Regions from separate parts of the Kitasatospora sp. NPDC008050 genome, predicted to be linked through region 1. Evidence: riboswitches for the same ligand, from Rfam matches in the RefSeq annotation. Region 1 holds a riboswitch; each other region holds the start of a gene.
What was found. A riboswitch is a leader RNA that binds a small molecule or an ion and turns the genes downstream of it on or off. The one in region 1 is predicted to bind cyclic di-AMP.

Region 2: another riboswitch for cyclic di-AMP. It lies ahead of ACFZB9_RS05085 (transglycosylase family protein); the one in region 1 lies ahead of ACFZB9_RS27045 (transglycosylase family protein).
Region 3: another riboswitch for cyclic di-AMP. It lies ahead of ACFZB9_RS24030 (LysM peptidoglycan-binding domain-containing protein); the one in region 1 lies ahead of ACFZB9_RS27045 (transglycosylase family protein).

The regions. Positions count from the first base shown of each region.
Region 1 covers NZ_JBIBIJ010000016.1:70,292-74,207, reverse strand. The annotation lists gene ACFZB9_RS27060 (hypothetical protein) at 1-225, opposite strand, end outside; gene ACFZB9_RS27055 (hypothetical protein) at 373-963, opposite strand; gene ACFZB9_RS27050 (PPOX class F420-dependent oxidoreductase) at 1,131-1,556, opposite strand; cyclic di-AMP (ydaO/yuaA leader) riboswitch at 1,846-2,014, shown strand; gene ACFZB9_RS27045 (transglycosylase family protein) at 2,083-3,135, shown strand; gene ACFZB9_RS27040 (YchJ family protein) at 3,200-3,661, shown strand; gene ACFZB9_RS27035 (DMT family transporter) at 3,787-3,916, shown strand, end outside.
Region 2 covers NZ_JBIBIJ010000002.1:360,921-364,836, reverse strand. The annotation lists gene eno (phosphopyruvate hydratase) at 1-428, opposite strand, end outside; gene ACFZB9_RS05085 (transglycosylase family protein) at 627-1,508, opposite strand; cyclic di-AMP (ydaO/yuaA leader) riboswitch at 1,514-1,662, opposite strand; gene ACFZB9_RS05080 (cytochrome P450) at 1,891-3,147, opposite strand; gene ACFZB9_RS05075 (hypothetical protein) at 3,295-3,744, shown strand; gene ACFZB9_RS05070 (MazG family protein) at 3,699-3,916, opposite strand, start outside.
Region 3 covers NZ_JBIBIJ010000012.1:183,516-187,431, forward strand. The annotation lists gene ACFZB9_RS24025 (serine hydrolase domain-containing protein) at 140-1,507, shown strand; cyclic di-AMP (ydaO/yuaA leader) riboswitch at 1,759-1,884, shown strand; gene ACFZB9_RS24030 (LysM peptidoglycan-binding domain-containing protein) at 1,890-2,726, shown strand; gene ACFZB9_RS24035 (MarR family winged helix-turn-helix transcriptional regulator) at 2,979-3,401, opposite strand; gene ACFZB9_RS24040 (helix-turn-helix domain-containing protein) at 3,583-3,916, shown strand, end outside.

The sequences.
Region 1 (3,916 bases):
GAAGACACCGCTGATCACCTCACCGATGCCCAGCGGGGTCAGCGGTATGACGCCGGGCCTGGGCGGCGGCGGCCGGTAGCCCCAGGCGAGGCCGGGCGGCGGCCAGCCACCCTGGTACGGCGCGGGGCCGGGGTACGGTCCCGGGCCCGGGTACCGCGCGGGATCCGGCCGGCGCACCGGCTCCGCGTCCGGATCCGGTGCCCGCCACACATCGTCGGCGCTCATCGCTCTGCTCTCCCCCGTGGTGCTCCGCCCGTGAAGCACCAGAGCGTACGGGAGCCGCCCACTGCGCACAGCCCCGGGGTTGCCGGGCCGGTGTACCGGCCGCCACCAGCGCCGACGCGCTCTCGGCAGCCGGTACGGGCGCGGTGGTCACCCCGTGCTGTACCAGTCCCAGGGCAGCAGCCCGTGGTTCGGCAGGTGCGCCTCGCGGGTGCTGATGGTGATCAGCGGGCGGTCCTTCCAGATGCTCGCGTCGTTGGAGCGCAGGCACAGCTCGGTGCGAGCGTGGTCGGTGTTGGCGACCAGCACGAGCACCGTCTCCTTGCGCAGGTGCTCGAAGACCGCGCGGTCCGGATCGGTCAGCACGGCGCGCAGCCGGGCCCGGTCGGCCAGCCGCAGCCGGCCCCGGTCGCCGTAGCCGAGCGGCCGGGCCTCGGCGGTCGTTCTGGCCACGCCCCGAGCGAGTATCAGCAAGGGCAGCAGGGTGGGGATCCGGCCCGGATCGGTGACCCCCTCCCCCTGGGCCGCGCGATAGATGGCCAGGCCCAGCAGCGTGCGCACGGCCTCCAGGTCGCCGCCGGCGACTCTGGGGTCATGGCCGGCGGCCCAGCGGGTCAGACCGAGGGCCCAGTACATCGACACCTCCAGCGCCGAGGCCTTGCCCATCAGCGCGGAGTCCACCTCCCACCACCAGTGCGGATCGCCCTCGGCCGCTTCGACGGCCGGCTCCAGCTCGTGCACAGCCCACCTCCCGGTGCGCCCGCCCACACCCGGGCCCGGGCGCGCCCTTCTATCGTGCTGCGCACGCGCCGCGGTGTCCGTCGATCGGGCAAACCCGCGCACCGGGCCGGCCGGGCCGCCGCACCGGCCCGCCCGGCCCGGTTTCACACCCCTGTTCCGCCCTGGGCTCAGGGGGTCTGGCCGTAGAAGTGCTCCACGTGCAGCTTGACCACGAGCCGGCGATCGCGGACCATCGCGGCCCGGTAGTCGTCCCAGTCGGGGTGCTCGCCGTCGAGCGTGCGGTAGAGGTCGATCAGTTCCTCCACCGTGTCGTCGTCGGGCGCCGCGGCCACCGGCGTCAGCTCGGCGGTGCCCTCGGCCACCGCCCAGGTCCAGAAGTCCTCGCTGGTCGCGTACAGGCTCGCCCGCGGGTCCCGGGCCAGGTTCTTCGCCTTCACCCGGTCCGCCGTGACGGAGACCCGGATCAGCTCCTCGGCCGGGTCGAAGGCGTAGCGGATGTTGGACAGCTGCGGCCGCCCGTCCCGCTTCAGGGTCACCAGCACCCCGTTGGTCCGGGAGGCGAAAAGCTCACGGATCTTGGCATCGTCGGCCATGGGCCTCTCCTCTGCGTCGAGTTGACGGTTCTTCGGTCGATGACGGTTCCAGCGCCCAACCTAGCTGCGGACAGTGGGCCGCCGGGCGGCTTGGGTGCCGACCGGGCGGGCGGACCTGACGCAGTACGCGCAAGAGGTGTCGGTACAGAGCATCGCGCAGCTTCCGTGATTCTTGTGTGACGTGTGCGATGCGGGGTTGTTATCGGAGTGATGATCCGTCTAGTCTCCCTGCAACCCGCCTACGCGGGTGCCCGGACGAGGTACGCCGAGTCCTGCCCACCGCGCTCCGGGTCCTCGATCACCGACCTCTGGGCAGGGGCGGGGGACCCAGGTTTCAATGCCGTCCCCAACACGGCTAGGGGTGAAGCCGTCCACCGGATCCGTCCGGGCGGACGGCCGGGCCAGCCTCCCGGCCCGAACCCGACAGCTCACCTCGCAGGCGTGCGGAGAGGGATGTTCCATGGGCATATCCGGGGTGTTCTCAGGCCCGGGCCGGCACCGCCGCCCGACCCAGACCGAGCGCGCCGTGACCGCCGCGACGGTGGCCGGCGTCGGCGTCGCCCTGCCGCTGCTCACCGCGACCGGCGCGCACGCCGCCCCGGTCAGCACCTGGGACTCGCTCGCCCAGTGCGTCACCGGCGGCAACTGGACCGCGGACACCGGCGACGGCTACTACGGCGGACTGCATCTCACCCAGCGCCAGTGGGTCGCGAACGGCGGCGACCAGTACGCGGCGCAGGCCTCGCACGCCACCCAGGCGCAGCAGATCGCCGTGGCCGAGCAGTTGCTCGCCGGCCAGGGTCCGAGCGTCTGGGGCAGCTGCGCGGCGGTGGCCGGGCTGACCGCGCCGACCACCAGCACGCCGGTGAGCACGCCGACGCCCGCGCCCCCGGCGACCAGCACGCCGGCCCCGGTCGGCACGCCCACGCCCGTCGGCTCGCCCGCGCCGGTGACCGCGCCCACCACGGCGCCCACGCCCGGCTCCACGCCCACGACGACGCCCACCACCCCGGCGCCGCCCACCACCCCGGCTCCCGGTACGCCGAGCGCCGGCGCCCCCGGCACGGGCATGCCCAGCGGAGCGCCGACGGCGCCGACCACCGCACCGTCCACTGCTCCGACCAGCGGCCCGACCACTGCGACCGCTGCGCCGACCCCGAACGCGCCCGCGCCGGGCACCCCGGCGCCCAGCACCAGCCCGAACCCGACGGCGACCACGCCCCCGGCCGCTCCGACCGCCCCCGGCCCGCAGTCGAGCAGCGCACCGAGCACCCCGTCCCCGCTGGCCCCGGCCCCCGGCAGCGCGCAGACGCCGACCGGCGGCACCACCCCGATCGCCCCCGTGGCACCCGCACCGACCGCGCCCGCGGCCCCGGTCGGCCCCACCGGCCAGGTGGCCCCGACCGGCCAGAGCGACGCCGGTCAGGGCTACACCGTGCAGAGCGGCGACTCGCTCTGGGCCATCGCGACGGACCACCACGTCGACAACTGGCAACAGCTCTACCAGCAGAACCTCGGCACCGTCGGTGGCAACCCCAACCTGATCTTCCCCGGACAGCACCTGCAGCTTCCTTCCTAAGGCCTGTCCGGCGGTGCCCGGTGGGCGGTCACCGGGCACCGCCGGGCACCGTCAGAATGGAGCCATGTCCCGACGCAGCAACCGCACCCGCGCGGCCGAGCCCGCCCCCGTCACCGCGCCCGCCGCGAGCGACGGATCAGTCCCCTGCCCCTGCGGCCTGCCCGCCGCCTACGCCGACTGCTGCCGCCGGCTGCACCGGGGCGAGGCCCAGGCGGCCACCGCCGAGCAGCTGATGCGATCGAGGTTCAGCGCCTTCGTGGTCAACGACGGCGCCTATCTGCTGCGCAGCTGGCACCCGCGGACCCGCCCTGCGGTCGTCGACTTCGACGCGGGGCTGCACTGGCGGCGGCTGGAGATCCTGGGCAGCACCGAGGGCGGCGCGTTCCACCAGGAGGGCACCGTCGAGTTCGTCGCCCACTACGTCGAGCAGAACCTCGACGGCCGGCTGCACGAGAAGAGCCGCTTCGTGCGCCACGAGGGGGCCTGGGTCTACCTGGACGGTGTGATCACGCCGACGCAGGCCTGAGCCGACCGCCGCGACCGCCTTCGCCGCCGTCGCCACCGCCGTCGCCCGAGCCGTCGCCACCGCGAGAGCCTCGGCCACCGATAAATTGCGTGCTGAAAGCTTCGGCTGCCGACTAGTTTGCGCGTATGGACCTCACCGCCAGCGCCGGCACCACCCGACTCAACACCAAGGCGGTGGCCGCGGCCACCGTCTCCGTCCTGCTCTGGGCCTCCTCCTTCGTGGCGATCCGCTCCGCCACCGAGCACTACGGCCCCG
Region 2 (3,916 bases), on a different contig from region 1:
GGCAGCACGTGCGCGTTCGGGCCGCCGAGGTAGCGGAACAGCGGCAGGTCGCTGGCCTCGGACGCGGCGTGCGCGACGGCGAGCGAGACGCCCAGGATCGCGTTGGCGCCCAGCGAGGACTTGTCCGGGGTGGCGTCCAGGTCGAGCATCGCCTGGTCGATCAGCCGCTGCTCGGTGGCGTCGTAGCCGACCAGCTCCGGGCCGATCTGCTCGATGACGGCGAGGACGGCCTTCTCCACGCCCTTGCCGAAGTAGCGGTTCTTGTCACCGTCGCGCAGCTCCAGCGCCTCGAACGCGCCGGTGGAGGCGCCGGACGGGACAGCGGCACGGCCGGTGCTGCCGTCGTCGAGGCCGACCTCGACCTCGACCGTGGGGTTGCCGCGCGAGTCGAGAATCTCACGGGCGACGACGACATCAATGGACGGCACGAGGCATCTCCTAGGCGGAAGCGGTCCTGCGGACGTGGAACGGAGTCGTTACGACCAGAGCCTAACCGCACCGGCCCCCGGGGCCATCCAGGCCTGGGTCCCGTCTCACGGTGTGGCTCCGGTACCCACGAGTAGTTCACCCGAAAGCGCGCGGGGCGTCGCCCGGGCCGTCGCCCGGGGCGCCCCGCGCACGGTTCGTCAGCCGAAGCGCAGCTGCTGGCCCGGCATGATCAGGTTCGGATCGCCGCCCACCGTCGAGTGGTTGGCCTGGTAGAGCTGCTGCCAGCCGCCGCTCAGGTGCTGGGCCTGGGCGATGGTGGAGAGGGTGTCACCGGCCTGCACGGTGTAGCCGTGACCCGCCGGGGCACCGGTCTGCGCGGTGGGCGCGGCGGCGGCCGGGGCCTGGGCCGGCACCTGGACGGGGGTCTGGACCTGGACGGGCGCCTGGGCCGGGGCGGCGAACTGGTTGTAGACGCTCTGGTGGCTGGTCCAGTACCAGCCGCCGTCCTTCTCGTACCAGAACACCTTGCCGCCCGCGTCCCAGCCGGCCTGGCCCGGGAAGCTCGGGGTGGCCGACTGCTGAGGCTGCGTCTGCTGCTGGGCCTGCGGCTTCGACTGCTGGGCCGTCGGCTGCGCCTGCGACGCGCTCTGCTGCTGGGCGGCGCCCGAGTCGGCGCTCGCGTCGACGCCGGCCGGCGCCCCGCCCTTGCTCAGCCCGGCCTTGACCGAGCAGACCGGCCAGGCACCCGGGCCCTGGTCCGCCAGCACCCGCTCGGCGACCGAGATCTGCTGGGCCTTGCTGGCCTGGTTGGCCTGCGCGGCGTACTGGGTGCCGCCGTAGGCGGCCCAGGTCGAGGAGGTGAACTGCAGGCCGCCGTAGAAACCGTTGTGGGTGTCGATCGACCAGTTGTTGGTGCTCTCGCAGTTGGCGACCTGGTCCCAGACCGAGACCGGAGCAGCGTGTGCGCTGGTCGCGGTGAGCAGCGGGACCGCCAGACCGACACCGGCGACGCCGGCCGCGGCGATCGCCTTCTCGGTCTGGGTACGACGGCGGTGCCGGCCGTTGCCAGTGAGCAGCATGAAGCTATCCCTCTCCGCACGCCTGCGAGGTGAGCTGTCGGGTTCGGGCCCGTGAGGTTGGCCCGGCCGCTGACGCGGCTTCACCCCTAGCCGTGGGAGACGGCAGAAAATCCTGGGTCCCCCGCCCCTGCCCGGGTGTCGGTCGGTGTCCCGGCAGCGCGGCGGGCAGGACTCGGCGTTCCGCGCTTCGGGGTTCGCAGCAGCGAACTCCAGGGAGGGTAAGCAGATTGACGGACCGATCACAAGCTCATATCGCGTACATCACATCAAAATTACGGAGTGCGGTCGATCGCCTACCAACAGGTCTTGTTTGTCCGGATTGATGGGCATTCAAACCGCACAGGAGAACGGTCTTCGACACGCCGTCAGAACTGCCGTTCCGTCACTTGCCCGACAACTCGGGCGTAAACGAAACAGGGAGTTCGCGCAGGCCACGCATGATCAGACCGCCACGCCAGCGCAGTTCGGCCGGGTCCGCGGCCAGCTGGAGGTCGGGCAGCCGGGTCAGCAGGGTGGCCAGCGCACGCTGGCCCTCAAGTCGGGCCAGCGGCGCGCCGATGCAGTAGTGGATGCCGTGTCCGAAGCCGAGGTGCGGGTTGTCCCGGCGGGCCAGGTCCAGGGTGTCCGGGCGGTCGAACCTGGCCGGGTCCCGGTCGGCCGCCGCGAGCACCACCAACACCGGGTCCCCCACCGGGATCTCCACCCCGCCGATGGTCAGCGGTGCGGTGGCGAACCGCCAGGTGGCCAGCTCCACCGGGCCGTCGAAGCGCAGCAACTCCTCGATGCCGGTGGCCAGCAGCTCGCTCTCGCCGCGCACGATGGACTCCTGCAGCCGGGCCCGCTGCAGCGACTGGTTCATCAGCGAGTACAGGCCGTTGCCGATCAGGTTGACGGTGGTCTCGAACCCCGCGAAGAGCAGGATGAACGCCATCGCCGCGGCCTCGTTCTCGGTGAGGTGCTCGCCGTGGTCGCCGGCCCGGATCAGCCCCGAGATCAGGTCGTCCCCGAGGTCGGCCCGCTTACGGTGGATCAGCTCCGCCAGGTAGGTCCGCATCCGCTTGACCGCGCGCGCCACGCCGCCGCGCGGGCCGCCGCCATGTCGGATCATCATCCCGGCCCAGTCCCGGAAGTCGTCCTGGTCCTCGGCCGGCACGCCGAGCAGATCGCAGATCGCGTAGATCGGCAGCGGGAAGGCGAACTCGTGGATCAGGTCGGCCGAGCCACGCGCCGCGAAGCCGTCGATCAGCCGGTCCGTCAGCTGCTGCACCCGGGGCTCGAACTCGGCCACCGTACGCGGGGTGAAGGCCTTGGAGACCAGCCGGCGCAGCCGGGTGTGGTCGGGCGGGTCGATGTTCAGCAGGTGCGTCATCAGGTCCGCCTGACGCTCCCCCGGGATCCCCACCCGTCCCGTGCGGTGCGCCTGCTCACTGTGGTGCGCCGGGTTCTTGGAGAGCCGGGCGTCGGCCAGCGCCTGCCGGGCGTCCACATATCGGGTGACCAGCCAGGCGTCAACCCCGCTCGGCAGGGTGGTGCGGTGCACCGGCGCGTGTTCCCGCAGCCAGGCGTACGCCGGGTAGGGGTCGGCCGCGAACTCCCAGGTGAAGAGGGTGGGCGGGGGCGAATCAGGCTGGTCGGACATGTTCTGACCGTATCCGGTCCCCGGGAGGAGTGAGTCTGGTCACCTGGCGGGTAATCCCTGTTGCGGAGGGTCAGCTGGAGCCTACGATCCTCCGATACGTGGTGGTGGGCCCCGCAGTGCGGCGGTGCCCCCAGGGAGGAGCAGGCCATGCGGGTAGCCGGGGCAGTGGTGGTTATCGCGGTACTCAACGGCGGCGACGGCGACGGGCCGGCCCGTCGGTTCGCCGCGGCGGGCGCCGCCGGCCTGCTGATCGCCGACCCCCGGGTCGGGGTCGCCGAGGACCTGGCCACCGCCCTGGACCGGATCGGCTGCCCGGTGATCGGCGTCAGCTCCGACATCCACCAGCCCAGCGACATCGCCGCGCTGGTCGACACCGCCGAGAAGCACCTGGGCCCGATCGACCTGTTCTGCGTGGCCGGCCCGGACGGCGAGAAGATCGTCACGATGGCCGAGCTGCCCGGCCGGCTGCACCGCCTGGCCGAGCTGCTCGACCCGCTGAGCGAGGCGATCGGCGAGGCCCTGGGCCAGGCCGTCCCGGCGCAGCGCCGGGCTCAGCTCGCCGACAGCCCCTCGGCGGTCCGCACGGCCTCCCGGTAGCCGCGCGCGGCCGCCCGCAGCGCCGCGTCCGGGTCCACCTTCGCGTCGTGGGCCCGCTGCACCACGGCCAGCAGCAGCGCGCCCGCCGACTCCTCGGACAGCTCGGCCGGCAGCGCGTACGGGGCGTCGGGCACGCCGGTGAAGCCCGCCCGGCGGACCCGGGAGACCAGCT
Region 3 (3,916 bases), on a different contig from region 1:
CGGTAGGGTCGAGCGGTTCGACCTTCTCCAGCCCTCCCAGCTGCGAATGTGAGATCAGATGACGTACCAGTCCGACGAGTTGCCGATCAACCAGGCGCGGGCCGACGAGCTGCCCATCCCTGCCCTGGCCGTCGGCGAGCTGCTGCCCGAGACCCGTCGGGCCCTGCTGCACCGCCTCGCCGTCGGACAGGCGCGGGGCCGGACGCCCTCGCTGGTCGGCGCGGTGGCCCGCGGCGGCCACCGGGTCTGGAGCGGTGGCCGGAGCATGATCGAGGGCCACGCGCCGGACGAGAACACGCAGTACCGGATCGGCTCGATCACCAAGTCCTTCGTGGCGGTGCTGGTGCTGCGCCTGCGCGACGAGGGCCTGCTCGACCTGTCCGATCCGCTGGAGCAGCACCTGCCGGGGACCTCCGCCGGGCGGGCCACGATCCGCGAACTGCTCAGCCACACGGCCGGGCTGGCCGCCGAGACGCCGGCCCCCTGGTGGGAGCGGACCGACGGCTCGCACCGCCCGGAGCTGGGCAACCTGCTGGAGGAGCAGCCGTTCCGCCACCCGGCCGGTGAGCGCTACCACTACTCCAACCCCGGCTACGCGCTGCTCGGCGCACTGGTGGCCAAGGTGCGCCGGCTGCCGTGGGGCGAGGTGCTGCGCCAGGAGGTGCTCGATCCGCTCGGCCTGAGCCGCACCACCGTGCTGCCGCAGGCTCCGCACGCGGGCGGGTTCGCCGTGCATCCGTGGGCGGATGTGATGCTCCCCGAGCCCCTCACCGACACCGGCCTGATGGCGCCGGCCGGCCAGCTCTGGTCCACGGCCGCCGACCTCGCCCGCTGGGCCTGCTTCCTGGCCGGCACCCTCCCGGGCGGCACGGAGAAGGTGCTGGCCCCCGCCAGCCTGGCCGAGATGCGCCGCCCGGCCGCCGGCCCGGACAGTGACGACTGGACCTCCTGCTACGGCCTGGGCCTGCAGCTGCTCCGGCAGGACGGACGGCTGCTGGCCGGTCACACCGGTTCGATGCCCGGCTTCCTGGCCTACCTGTGGTTCAGCACCGAGGACGACGTGGCGGCGATCACCCTCAGCAATGTCACCGCCGGCTCCGCGCTCGCGACGGTCGCTCCCGACCTGCTCCGGATCGTGGCCGAGCGCGAACCGCTGCTGCCCGCCGCCTGGCGCCCGTTCACCGACGCCGATCCCGCCCTGCTGGCGCTGACCGGCCCCTGGTACTGGGGCCCCACGGCGCTGGCCCTGCACCTGCGGGCGGACCGGTCCCTGGAGCTCACCGCGCTCAGCGGCCCCGCCCGCACCTCCCGCTTCGCGCCCGAGCCGGACGGCAGCTGGACCGGCCTGGACGGCTACTACGCGGGCGAGCCGCTGCGTGTGGTGCGCGCCGAGGACGGCGCGGTCAGCCACCTCGACCTGGCCGGCTTCGTGCTGACCCGCGGCCCCTACCACCCGGCCGCGGCGGTGCCCGGCGACGTCGACCCGCAGGGTTGGCACGCGGGCTGACGGGGGGCGGGCTGACGGAATTTCATATCACGGGGCGATAACGATGCGAATCGTTATCGCCCCTCCAGCTTCGGCATGAGACACCTCACATTGCCCTGTGACAGGTCCTTCTGGCTTGAGATAGGACCTTCGACCTGTCTACGGTGCATGCCGTTCGTCTCCACACGAACCCCGCTCCCCGGAACGCCGAATCCTGCCGCCGGATGGAACGGGCACTGTGCACCACAGCACCACGGCAGGGGCGGGGGACCCAAGGTAAGTCGCCCCACCTGGAGCACGACTCCGGGCGGGGCTAGGGGTGAAGCCGCGCATTGCGCGGCCGGGCAACTCCAGCCCGAATCCGACAGCTCACCTCGCAGGCGTGGGAGAGGAAAAGCTTTTCATGATGTCCGTCAACGGTCGTCCCAGCCTGCCCAGCCGCGCCACCATCAAGCGCGCGATCGCCACCGCCGTCATCGTGGCCGCCGGCGCCGGTCTGCCCATGATCACCGCCGGTGGCGCCAGCGCCGCTCCGCTCCACTCCGGTTCGCACGGCCACGCCGCGCAGCACCAGTCGGCGGCTGTCGCCCCGGCCGCGGCCCCCCAGGCCGCCACCCCCGCCGCGGCCCCGGCCGCCCAGGCTCCCGCCGGCTACACCGTGCAGGACGGCGACTGGCTGTCCAAGATCGCCACCAGCCACAACGTGCAGGGCGGCTGGCAGAAGCTCTACGACCTGAACAAGTCGGTGCTCGTCGGCGGCCCGGACATGATCTACCCCGGCCAGCACCTCGCGCTGGGCGACGGCCAGGCTCCGGCCCAGGCGCAGACCCCCGCCCCGGCCCAGGCTCCGGCTGCGACCCAGGCGCCGGCTCCGGCTCCGGCTCCGGCTCCGAAGAGCGCCCCGGCCGCCCCGGTCGCCACCGCTGCTCCGGCCCTGAGCGCCAACGCCAGCGTCGCCTCGCTGCAGGCGCTCGCCGCCTCGATCGTCCCGGCCGACCAGCTGGCGTCGTTCGACCAGATCATCACCCACGAGAGCGGCTGGAGCGTCACCGCCACCAACCCGAGCTCCGGCGCCTACGGCCTGCCGCAGGCCCTGCCCGGCAACAAGATGGCCTCGGTCGGCTCGGACTGGGCGACCAACCCCGCCACCCAGATCAAGTGGGCGCTGCAGTACATGAACCAGACCTACGGCAGCCCGAACCAGGCCTGGGTCTTCTGGCAGGCCCACCAGGCGTACTGATCACCCCGGTGATCAGCGGTCCCGGGTCGGGCTCCGCCGAGCGGTAGCGCCCGGCGGATCTCACCCGGCAGATCGCGCCCAACGAATCGCGCCCCACGAATCGCACTCAGCGGATCGCTTCAGCCGTCGGCCGGACCACGGGTTCCCCAACCCGTGGCCGGCCGACGGCTTTTGGCGCTGCCGCCTCCTCGTGCGTCGGGCGTCGGGCGCCGTGCGCCGTGCGCCGTGCGCCGTGCGTCGGGCGATCCGGTGTCAGTCCGCCGCGCCGTACCGCACCAGGTAGCCCGCCAGCCGCGCGATGTCCTCGTCGGTCCATTCCGTGAACCGCTCGGTGAACGACTCGCGGCGCATCTCGTACGCATGCCGGAGCAGTGCCAGGCCCTGCTCGCTCGGGCGCAGGATCTGCCCTCGGTGATCCTCCGGATCCACCTCGCGGCTGAGCAGTCCCAGCTTCTCCAGCGCGCCGACCTGCCGGCTCACGGTCGACTTGTCGAGCATGAAGTAGGCGGCCAGGTCCGCCGCCCGGCAGCCACCGCGTTCGTACATCAGGTCGAGGATGCTGTACGTCACCAGGGAGAGCCCCGGATGCAGCTGTGAGGCCTTGTGCCGGGCCCGCCGGGCGAAGGCGGTCAGCTCGCGCTGGATGATCTCGATCGACTCGTCTCGCCCCGACACGCGTGACCTCTTCCTCTCCCGTAGTGGTTGCGTATTACAACATATTTGCCACTGGCGCCGCCACTGGACCCGCACCGATCGAGACCACAGCATGCCAGACGGCTCGATCACAGCCGGTAATCTGTGGATGACAGATCCGAGAAGTCGCCAAGCGCGGCCTGGCTGGCGTCGCGGGGTGCGCATGGACCTGATTCCACCGGCGGACGGAGCCCCCCGGCCCCGCGACGAGCGCTTCGGCGCCGAGCTGCGCCGGCTGCGCACCGAGCGCGGCCTGTCGCTCAGCGCCCTCTCCCGCCTGCTGCACTACAGCAAGGGCTACCTCAGCAAGATCGAGAACGGCAGCAAGCCCGCCGGCCATGACCTGGCCCGCCGCTGCGACGAGCTGCTGCGCGCCGACGGTTCGCTGCTGCGGCTGACCGAAGCCGCCGAGCCCGGGCCGACCTGGCCCGCCTCCGACAGCGCCCCGCCACCGGAACTCGACCTCCCCTGCCCCTACCTCGGGCTGGCCGCCTTCG